2 regions of the Burkholderia sp. Bp9031 genome follow, and region 1 is predicted to be linked to the other one. Evidence: riboswitches for the same ligand, from Rfam matches in the RefSeq annotation. Region 1 holds a riboswitch; the other holds the start of a gene.
The links. Region 1 has a riboswitch for thiamine pyrophosphate ahead of DIE15_RS27555 (FAD-dependent oxidoreductase). Riboswitches for the same ligand answer to the same signal wherever they lie in the genome.

Region 2: it holds a riboswitch for thiamine pyrophosphate, as region 1 does, so the genes downstream of both, thiC (phosphomethylpyrimidine synthase ThiC) here and DIE15_RS27555 (FAD-dependent oxidoreductase) in region 1, are expected to answer to the same signal.

Annotation. Positions count from the first base shown of each region.
Region 1 covers NZ_QTPW01000027.1:27,550-31,742, reverse strand. The annotation lists gene DIE15_RS27565 (SDR family NAD(P)-dependent oxidoreductase) at 1-255, opposite strand, end outside; gene DIE15_RS27560 (ABC transporter ATP-binding protein/permease) at 252-2,021, opposite strand; TPP riboswitch at 2,290-2,413, shown strand; gene DIE15_RS27555 (FAD-dependent oxidoreductase) at 2,648-3,784, shown strand; gene thiS (sulfur carrier protein ThiS) at 3,817-4,014, shown strand; gene DIE15_RS27545 (thiazole synthase) at 4,054-4,193, shown strand, end outside.
Region 2 covers NZ_QTPW01000007.1:249,803-253,995, forward strand. The annotation lists gene DIE15_RS12555 (molybdopterin-dependent oxidoreductase) at 1-225, opposite strand, end outside; gene DIE15_RS12560 (cytochrome b/b6 domain-containing protein) at 256-888, opposite strand; gene DIE15_RS12565 (pentapeptide MXKDX repeat protein) at 984-1,235, opposite strand; gene DIE15_RS36975 (hypothetical protein) at 1,293-1,460, shown strand; TPP riboswitch at 1,492-1,608, shown strand; gene thiC (phosphomethylpyrimidine synthase ThiC) at 1,733-3,664, shown strand; gene DIE15_RS12575 (glycine zipper 2TM domain-containing protein) at 3,914-4,129, shown strand.

The DNA.
Region 1 (4,193 bases):
GGTCGCGTCGACCAGTGCCGCGGCGACGCTGGCTTCGGCGAGATCGCCGGTGAGCGTCACGCATTCCGCGCCTGCCGCCGTGCAGGAGGCGGCAACGTCGTCGAGCCGCTTGCGGGCTGCGTCGTCGGCGCCGCGCGCATGCAGCGCCAGCGCGGTGCCGGGTGCCGCCAGCCGCCGCGCGAGCGCCGCGCCGATCCCCGACCCTGCGCCGGTGATCAGCGCGATCCGTGCGAGGTGCGCGGCGCGTGCGCTCACGCCGCGACCTTGTCGTTGTCGTTCACACGCTCGACGTTGATCGTGCCGACATGGAACGCGGCCAGCGACTCGCGGTGCGCAATGCTGACGATCGCGGCCTTCGGCAGCCGCTCGGCGAACAGGTGATAGAGCCGCGCTTCGTTGTCGGCGTCGAGCGCGCTGGTCGCTTCGTCGAGGAACAGGAAGTCCGGCTTGTGCAGCAGCACGCGTGCACCGGCGAGACGCTGCTGTTCGCCCGGCGACAGCACGCGCGTCCAGTGGCCGGTCTCGTCGAGGCGCTCGACGTAGTCTTCGAGGCGGCACGCGCGCAGCGCGTCGCGGCACGCGTCGTCGGTGAATGCGTCGGGCGCGGCCGGATAGGTGAGCGCAGCCTTCAGCGAGCCGATCGGCAGGTAGCTCGTCTGCGGCACGAACATCATCCGCGCGCCGACCGGCGCGTCGATCGCGCCGTCGCCGAACGGCCACAGGCCCGCGATCGCGCGCATGAACGTGCTCTTGCCGGAACCCGATTTGCCGATCACGAGCCAGCGCGAGCCGGGCTCGATCGTCACGTTGCCGATGTTCGCGAGCGCGTTGCCGTTCGGCAGTGCGAGCTTCAGCGACGACGTCGACAGCTTCGCGGCGTCGACGTAGTGCAGGTTGATGCCGCCGTGCTCGGTCGCGGGCGACAGGCTTTCCTTCAGGTGCGAGGTGCCCATCACGCGCTTGAATTCACGCAGACGGTTGACGGTGGCGCGCCATTCGACGAGGGTCGAGTAACTGTTGATGAACCACGAGAACGAATCGCTGACGGTGCCGAACGCGGACGAGATCTGCATCAGCACGCCGAACGAGAAGGCGCCCGCGAAATAACGCGGCGCCGCGACGACGAGCGGGAAGATGATCGCGATCTGCCCGTAGAAACTCAGCACGAACGTGAGGCGCTTCGTGTACTTCATCACGCGCCACCAGTTGTCGCGGATGCGCATGAACAGGTTCTGCGCGTTGCCGGTTTCGGTTTTCTCGCCCTCGTAGAACGCGATCTGCTCGGCGTTCTCGCGCACGCGAATCAGCCCGAAGCGGAAATCGGCCTCGACGCGCTGCTGCTGGTAGTTGATCGACACGAGCGGGTGGCCGACCTTCTGGATGATCAGCGAGCCGACCACCGCGTACAGCGCGGCTGCCCACACCATGTAGCCGGGGATCGCGATCGGCGTCGCGCCGAGCGACACCGTCAGCGCGCCGGCGAGCGACCACAGGATCGTGATGAACGATACGAGCGTGACGACCGTCGACAGCAGGTCGAGCGACAGCGCGAGCGTCGTCGTCGCGAACGACTGGAGGTCGTCGGTGATCCGCTGGTCGGGGTTGTCGGCGAGGCGGTCGCGTTCGATCCGGTAGAACGCGCGATCGCCGAGCCACTGGCCGAGAAAGCGGTCGGTGAGCCACTGGCGCCAGCGGAACCCGAGCATCTGCCGCAGGTAGCGGCCGTACACCGCGAGGATGATGAAGCCGAACGCGAGCGCGGAGAACTGCATCAGCAGGTTCGGGAAGTCGTGGACGTCCTTCGACTGCAGCGCGTTGTAGAACTGCGCGTTCCACTTGTTCAGCTTGACGTTGATCCAGACTACGCAGAGGTTGATCGCGATGATCGTGATCAGCAGCCCCCATGCGACTTTCCATTCGGACGACACCCAGTAGGGCTTGATGAGACTCCACGCGGATACCGGGCGCTCGTCCTGCGGCGCGTCGGAGGCGGAGCGGACGGGATCGATCGATTGGGTCATGTGCTTCCTGATGAGTAGCCGGCGCGCGGGCCGGGCGAAGCCGGGCGCGCGCCGCGATACGGCATGCCGGGACGAGGTGCCGACTGACGGCGGGCGTCCGGATGGTGGCCCGCGCGTCTTAAACGGCACTTAAGGCCGGCGGTGACGCGGCAACCGGCCGCTCGCGCGGCCGGCCTGCGGGCATTGTGCCAGAGCGGCGCGTCGCGACGGCGAATTTGCCGCAAGGGGACAGTTTGCGGCGCTTTCCGCTTTTATGGTCTAATGGCCGACGACGAAACAGGGGTGCTTCGAGCGCGGCCGACGGGTTATTCCGGGCAACGCGGCGAGGCTGAGAAAGACCCTTCGCACCCGATCCGGGTAATACCGGCGAGGGAAGTTTCTGATCCCGCCGGGCCGCGCTGGCTGCCATCCCACATGGTCAGCGCCCGAGTCCCGCCCGGCCGGCCTTTGCTGCCGGTTTCGTCCTTTTGGGTACGCGCTTTGCGCGTTACGGAAGGAATGATGACCGCTCAATCTTCAGTTTTTTGCGCTGTTCCCGAACCGCTGTCGTGTGCGCTGGCACGGGACGGCGCGCGCGCGTCGACGTCCGTCGCACGGGCCGGCTCGGTTTGCGGGGAGGGCGCGCGATGAACGTCCACGCTTCCCGGCCGGATTTCGCGGTACTCGGCGGCGGCCTCGTCGGCCGCCTGATCGCCTGGCGGCTCGCGGGCGACGGGCATCGCGTCGCGCTGTACGAGCGCGGCGGCCCGGACGGCGAGCAGTCGGCCGCGTGGGTCGCGGCCGCGATGCTCGCGCCGCTCGCCGAGGCGGCGAGTGCCGAGCTGCTGATCACCGAGCTCGGTGCCGCATCGCTCGCGCGCTGGCCGCAATGGCTCGCGGAACTGCCCGAACCGGTGTTCTTCCAGCATCGCGGCACGCTCGTCGTCTGGCATCACGCGGATCGCGCGGAGGCGCCGCTGTTCGAGCGGCGCGTGCGCGCGAATGCGCCGGCCGAGCTGTTCGACGGCGGCTTCGTCGCGCTGGCCGGCGCGCAGGTCGATGCGGCCGAGCCCGCGCTTGCGGGGCGCTTCGCGCGCGGCCTGATGCTGCCGCGCGAAGGTCAGCTCGACAACCGTCAGGCGCTGCGCGCACTCGCGGCGGGCCTCGCGCAGCGCGGGGTCGAACTGCACTGGCACGCGACGATCGACGATGCGAACCGGCCTGACGCGCATTTCACGATCGATTGCCGCGGGCTCGGCGCGAAACCCGCGCTGCCCGCGCTGCGCGGCATCCGCGGCGAAGTCGCGCGCGTGCGCGCGCCCGGCATCGGGCTCACGCGGCCCGTGCGGCTGCTGCATCCGCGCTATCCGCTGTACATCGCGCCGAAACAGGATGACCTGTACGTGATCGGCGCGACCGAGGTGGAGGGCGAGGACATGTCGCCCGTCAGCGTGCGCTCCGCGCTCGAACTGCTGAGCGCGGCGTTCTCCGTGCATCCGGCGTTTGGCGAGGCGCGCATCCTCGAACTCAATGCGCAGTGCCGCCCGACGCTGCCCGACCACCGCCCTGCGGTGATCTGGGACGGCGCGACGACGCTCGCCGTCAACGGCCTGTATCGGCACGGCTTCATGATCGCGCCGGAGGTCGCGCATGCGGCGGCCGCGTTCGCGCAAGCCGCGCTCGGCGGCACGTTCGCCGATGCCGATGCGTTCGTCGCATGGCGCGATGCCGCGCGCTGGCCGACGCTCCTTCATCACCGCGACGACGCGCGCCAGCCAGCCTGACGCGCGCCGCCCACCGAATTCGACCCAGCCTCATGGATATCCAGATCAACCAACAGACCCTGACGCTGCCCGATGGCGCGACGGTGGCCGACGCGCTCGCCGCATACGGCGCACGTCCGCCGTACGCGGTCGCGCTGAACGGCAATTTCGTCGCGCGCACGCAGCATGCGGCGCGCGCGCTCGCGACGGGCGACAAGCTCGACGTGGTGCACCCCGTCGCGGGCGGCTGAGCGCCGCCGGTTCGTCCCCCGCTCTTCCAGGAAAACGACATGACGTCCCTCACATCCGCCGACGCGCTGACGCTGTACGGTGAAACCTTCGCAAGCCGCGTGCTGCTCGGCACGTCGCGCTATCCGTCGCTGCAATCGCTGTCCGACTCGATCGCCGCGTCGCGCCCCGGGATGGTGAC
Region 2 (4,193 bases), on a different contig from region 1:
CTGCACGCGATCGTTCAGCCGCGATACCCGCTCGAGAAACGTGTTGACCGACGCGTCGTCCTGCAGCGTGCAGCCGGTCAGCATCGTCAGGCCGCCGAGCGTCAGGATGCGGCGATTGAAGAGCCGCCGCGACGGCATCTCGAGCGTGCGGCGCACGTCGAGTTCAAGCGACGTGCGATCGAGCGTCCAGCGCGAACGGTCGCGTGTGCTTTCGGATTCCGACATGATGATTTCCTTTTGTCCGCACGCTGCGAGTCAGCGCCCGCGCAGCATCGCGAGCAGCGAGCGCGGCACGCGCAGCGCCATCGCGACGTGCACGACGAAGAATGCGACCAGCAGCGACATCGCCCAGAAATGCACGGCGCGCGCCATGTCGTAGCCGCCGAACAGGTCGCGCAGCAGCGGAAACTGCACGGACTTCCAGATCGTGAGCCCCGACAGCACCAGCACGACGAGATCGGCGATCGCGACCAGGTACGCAGCGCGCTGCACCGCGTTGTAGACGCCGAGGTCGTCATGCGACAGCCGCCCGCGCAGTGCGGCACGCAGGTCGCGCCAGACGGACGCCGGCGTGACCGGCAGCAGCATGCGCGCGAAGCGCCCGGTCGCGATCGACATCGCCAGGTAGAACAGCCCGTTGGCGGCGAGCAGCCACATCGCCGCGAAATGCCATTGCAGCGCACCGCCCAGCCAGCCGCCGAGCGTGATGCCGTGAGGAAACGCGAACGGCGGATAGATCGGCGACGCATCGTAGATGCGCCAGCCGGACAGCGCCATCACGATGGCCGCGAGCGCGTTGAGCCAGTGACTCACGCGCACCCACGGCGGATGGATCGGGCGCGCGGGCGGTGACGCCGCGTCGCGACCGGTGGCGGGAACGGTTTGCATGGTGGAGCCTCAGAGGATGCGGGGATGATGCAAACGCACTCGATGCGAGACGTCGGGCGATGCGATGCACGCACCACCCGACCGGCCCGCCTGCGTCAGTTCGACGGCGCCATTTTGTCGCCCGACATCGCCTTGCCCATCGCGTCGTGCGACATCGCGTCCTTCTTCATCGCATGCTTCTTCATGGCGCCCTTCTTCATCGCGCCGTCCTTCGCCATCGCGTCGTGGCCCATCGCGTCCTTCGACATCGACGTGCCGTCCTTCGACATCGCGTCGTTCTGCGCATAAGCGCTCGTGGCAACCATCGCGATAGCGGCGACACAGGCGACCAGGATTCCGTTTTTCATGACATTTCTCCGATACATGGGTTTAAGGAGCCGAATAGACGGACGTGTGCGCCGGAAATGACAGCCGTATTGAAAATTTTTTTAGCCGACGCTTTCGGCCAGAACCGAACGGCCGCGATGCTGCACCGCTTCGCCCCGGCGGGCGCGCTGGCGGCCGGGCGACAGCCGCGCGCACCGCCCGCGATGCTGCGGCTGCACCGCCGCATCGGATCTGCCCCCGGTTGAAACCGCCGCGAAGCCGGTGTATCGTGTGCCCTTGCTAACGCGGGGGTCCTGCAATGCGTTCGGTCAAACAACCGGCATTGCGGGTGAGAAATACCCTTTGAACCTGATCTGGATAATGCCAGCGCAGGGAAGCGTACGGATTTCACCGCCATCCTTCTGACGAAATCCGCCGCCTCACCAAACCTCGTCTCCTGCTTAGCTCGAGCCCCACATTCGTCAAGGGCTCCGGGCAAGCGCCGAAGCGCGTGTCCGGCGCTCACACAGGAGATTGCATGAACGCCAATCCGAAGTTTCTGTCCGCCGACGCTCATGTCGATGCCGCGGCCGTCGCCCCGCTGCCGAATTCCCGCAAGGTTTATGTAACCGGCTCGCAGCCCGACATCCGCGTACCGATGCGTGAAATCACGCAGGCCGACACGCCGACCGGCTTCGGCGGCGAGAAGAATCCGCCGATCTACGTGTACGACACGTCGGGCCCCTACACCGATCCGGACGCGAAGATCGACATCCGCGCGGGCCTGGCCGCGCTGCGTCAGGGCTGGATCGAAGCGCGCGGCGACACCGAAGTGCTCGGCGGCCTGTCGAGCCAGTACGGCCTCGAGCGCGCGGCCGACCCGGCCACCGCCGACCTGCGGTTCCCGGGCCTGCACCGCAACCCGCGCCGCGCACAGGCCGGCAAGAACGTCACGCAGATGCACTATGCGCGCCAGGGTATCATCACGCCGGAAATGGAATACATCGCGATCCGCGAGAACCAGCGCCGCGCCGAGTACCTCGAGAGCCTGAAGGCGAGCGGCCCGAACGGCGCGAAGCTCGCCGCGATGATGGGCCGCCAGCACCCGGGCCAGGCGTTCGGCGCAGCGGCTTTCGGCGCGAACGCGCCGGCCGAGATCACGCCGGAATTCGTGCGCTCGGAAGTAGCGTGCGGCCGCGCGATCATCCCCGCGAACATCAACCACCCGGAATCCGAGCCGATGATCATCGGCCGCAACTTCCTCGTGAAGATCAACGCGAACATCGGCAACTCGGCCGTCACGTCGTCGATCGGCGAGGAAGTCGACAAGATGACGTGGGCGATCCGCTGGGGCGGCGATACGGTGATGGACCTGTCGACCGGCAAGCACATCCATGAAACGCGCGAGTGGATCATCCGCAACAGCCCGGTGCCGATCGGCACGGTGCCGATCTACCAGGCGCTCGAAAAGGTCAACGGCAAGGCCGAGGACCTGACCTGGGAAATCTTCCGCGACACGCTGATCGAGCAGGCCGAGCAAGGCGTCGACTACTTCACGATCCACGCGGGCGTGCGCCTGCAGTACGTGCCGCTCACCGCGAACCGGATGACCGGCATCGTGTCGCGCGGCGGCTCGATCATGGCGAAGTGGTGCCTCGCGCATCACAAGGAAAGCTTCCTGTACGAACACTTCGAAGAGATCTGCGAGATCATGAAGGCGTACGACGTGAGCTTCTCGCTCGGCGACGGCCTGCGCCCCGGCTCGATCTACGACGCGAACGACGAAGCGCAGCTCGGCGAACTGAAGACGCTCGGCGAACTCACGCAGATCGCGTGGAAGCACGACGTGCAGGTGATGATCGAAGGCCCCGGCCACGTGCCGATGCAGCTGATCAAGGAGAACATGGATCTCCAGCTCGACTGGTGCAAGGAAGCGCCGTTCTACACGCTCGGGCCGCTGACCACCGACATCGCGCCGGGCTACGATCACATCACGTCGGGCATCGGCGCCGCGATGATCGGCTGGTTCGGCACCGCGATGCTGTGCTACGTGACGCCGAAGGAGCACCTCGGGCTGCCGAACAAGGACGACGTGAAGGAAGGGATCATCACGTACAAGCTCGCGGCGCACGCGGCCGACCTCGCCAAGGGTCACCCGGGCGCGCAGGTGCGCGACAACGCGTTGTCGAAGGCGCGCTTCGAGTTCCGCTGGGAAGACCAGTTCAACATCGGCCTCGATCCGGACAAGGCGCGCGAATTCCACGACGAGACGCTGCCGAAGGATTCGGCAAAGGTCGCGCACTTCTGCTCGATGTGCGGCCCGCACTTCTGCTCGATGAAGATCACGCAGGACGTGCGCGAATTCGCGGCGCAGCAGGGCGTGTCGGAAACCGAGGCGCTGAAGAAGGGGATGGAAGTCAAGGCGGTCGAGTTCGTGAAGACCGGTGCCGAGATCTATCATCGTCAGTAAGCGAACGCTGCGGTCCGCCAAACGGATCGCATCGTGACGCGCTGCAGGAAGCCCGCTTTCGAGCGGGCTTTTTTGCGCGCGCGGCCGCATCCCGCATGCCTGCTGGCGCAGGGGAAACAATTGATTACGAAACCGTCCGAGCCTTAACAAGTCCTTACAGCAGCCCCTCGGGGCGGCGGGTAGATTGGGGTTGTGTGTGGCCGTCAGCCGGTCGCGCGTCCTCCATTCACTACCACAAGGACAATGATCATGAGTTACTCGATTCGGCGTTTTGGGGTATGCGCTCTGCTCGTCGCAACGGTGGCAAGCCTGTCGGCATGCGATTCGATGACGCGGCGCCAGCGCGATACGGCCATCGGGGCGGGTGTCGGCGGCGTCGCCGGCGCGGCGATCGGCGGTAACGCGCTGTCGACGCTGGGCGGCGCGGCAGCGGGCGGCATCATCGGCAACCAGGTCGGCAAGTAAGCCGGCCCGGCGCCCGCGTGCCGCACGCTGCGCGGCGCGTTTCGGTTTCGGCCAGACGGCGTTT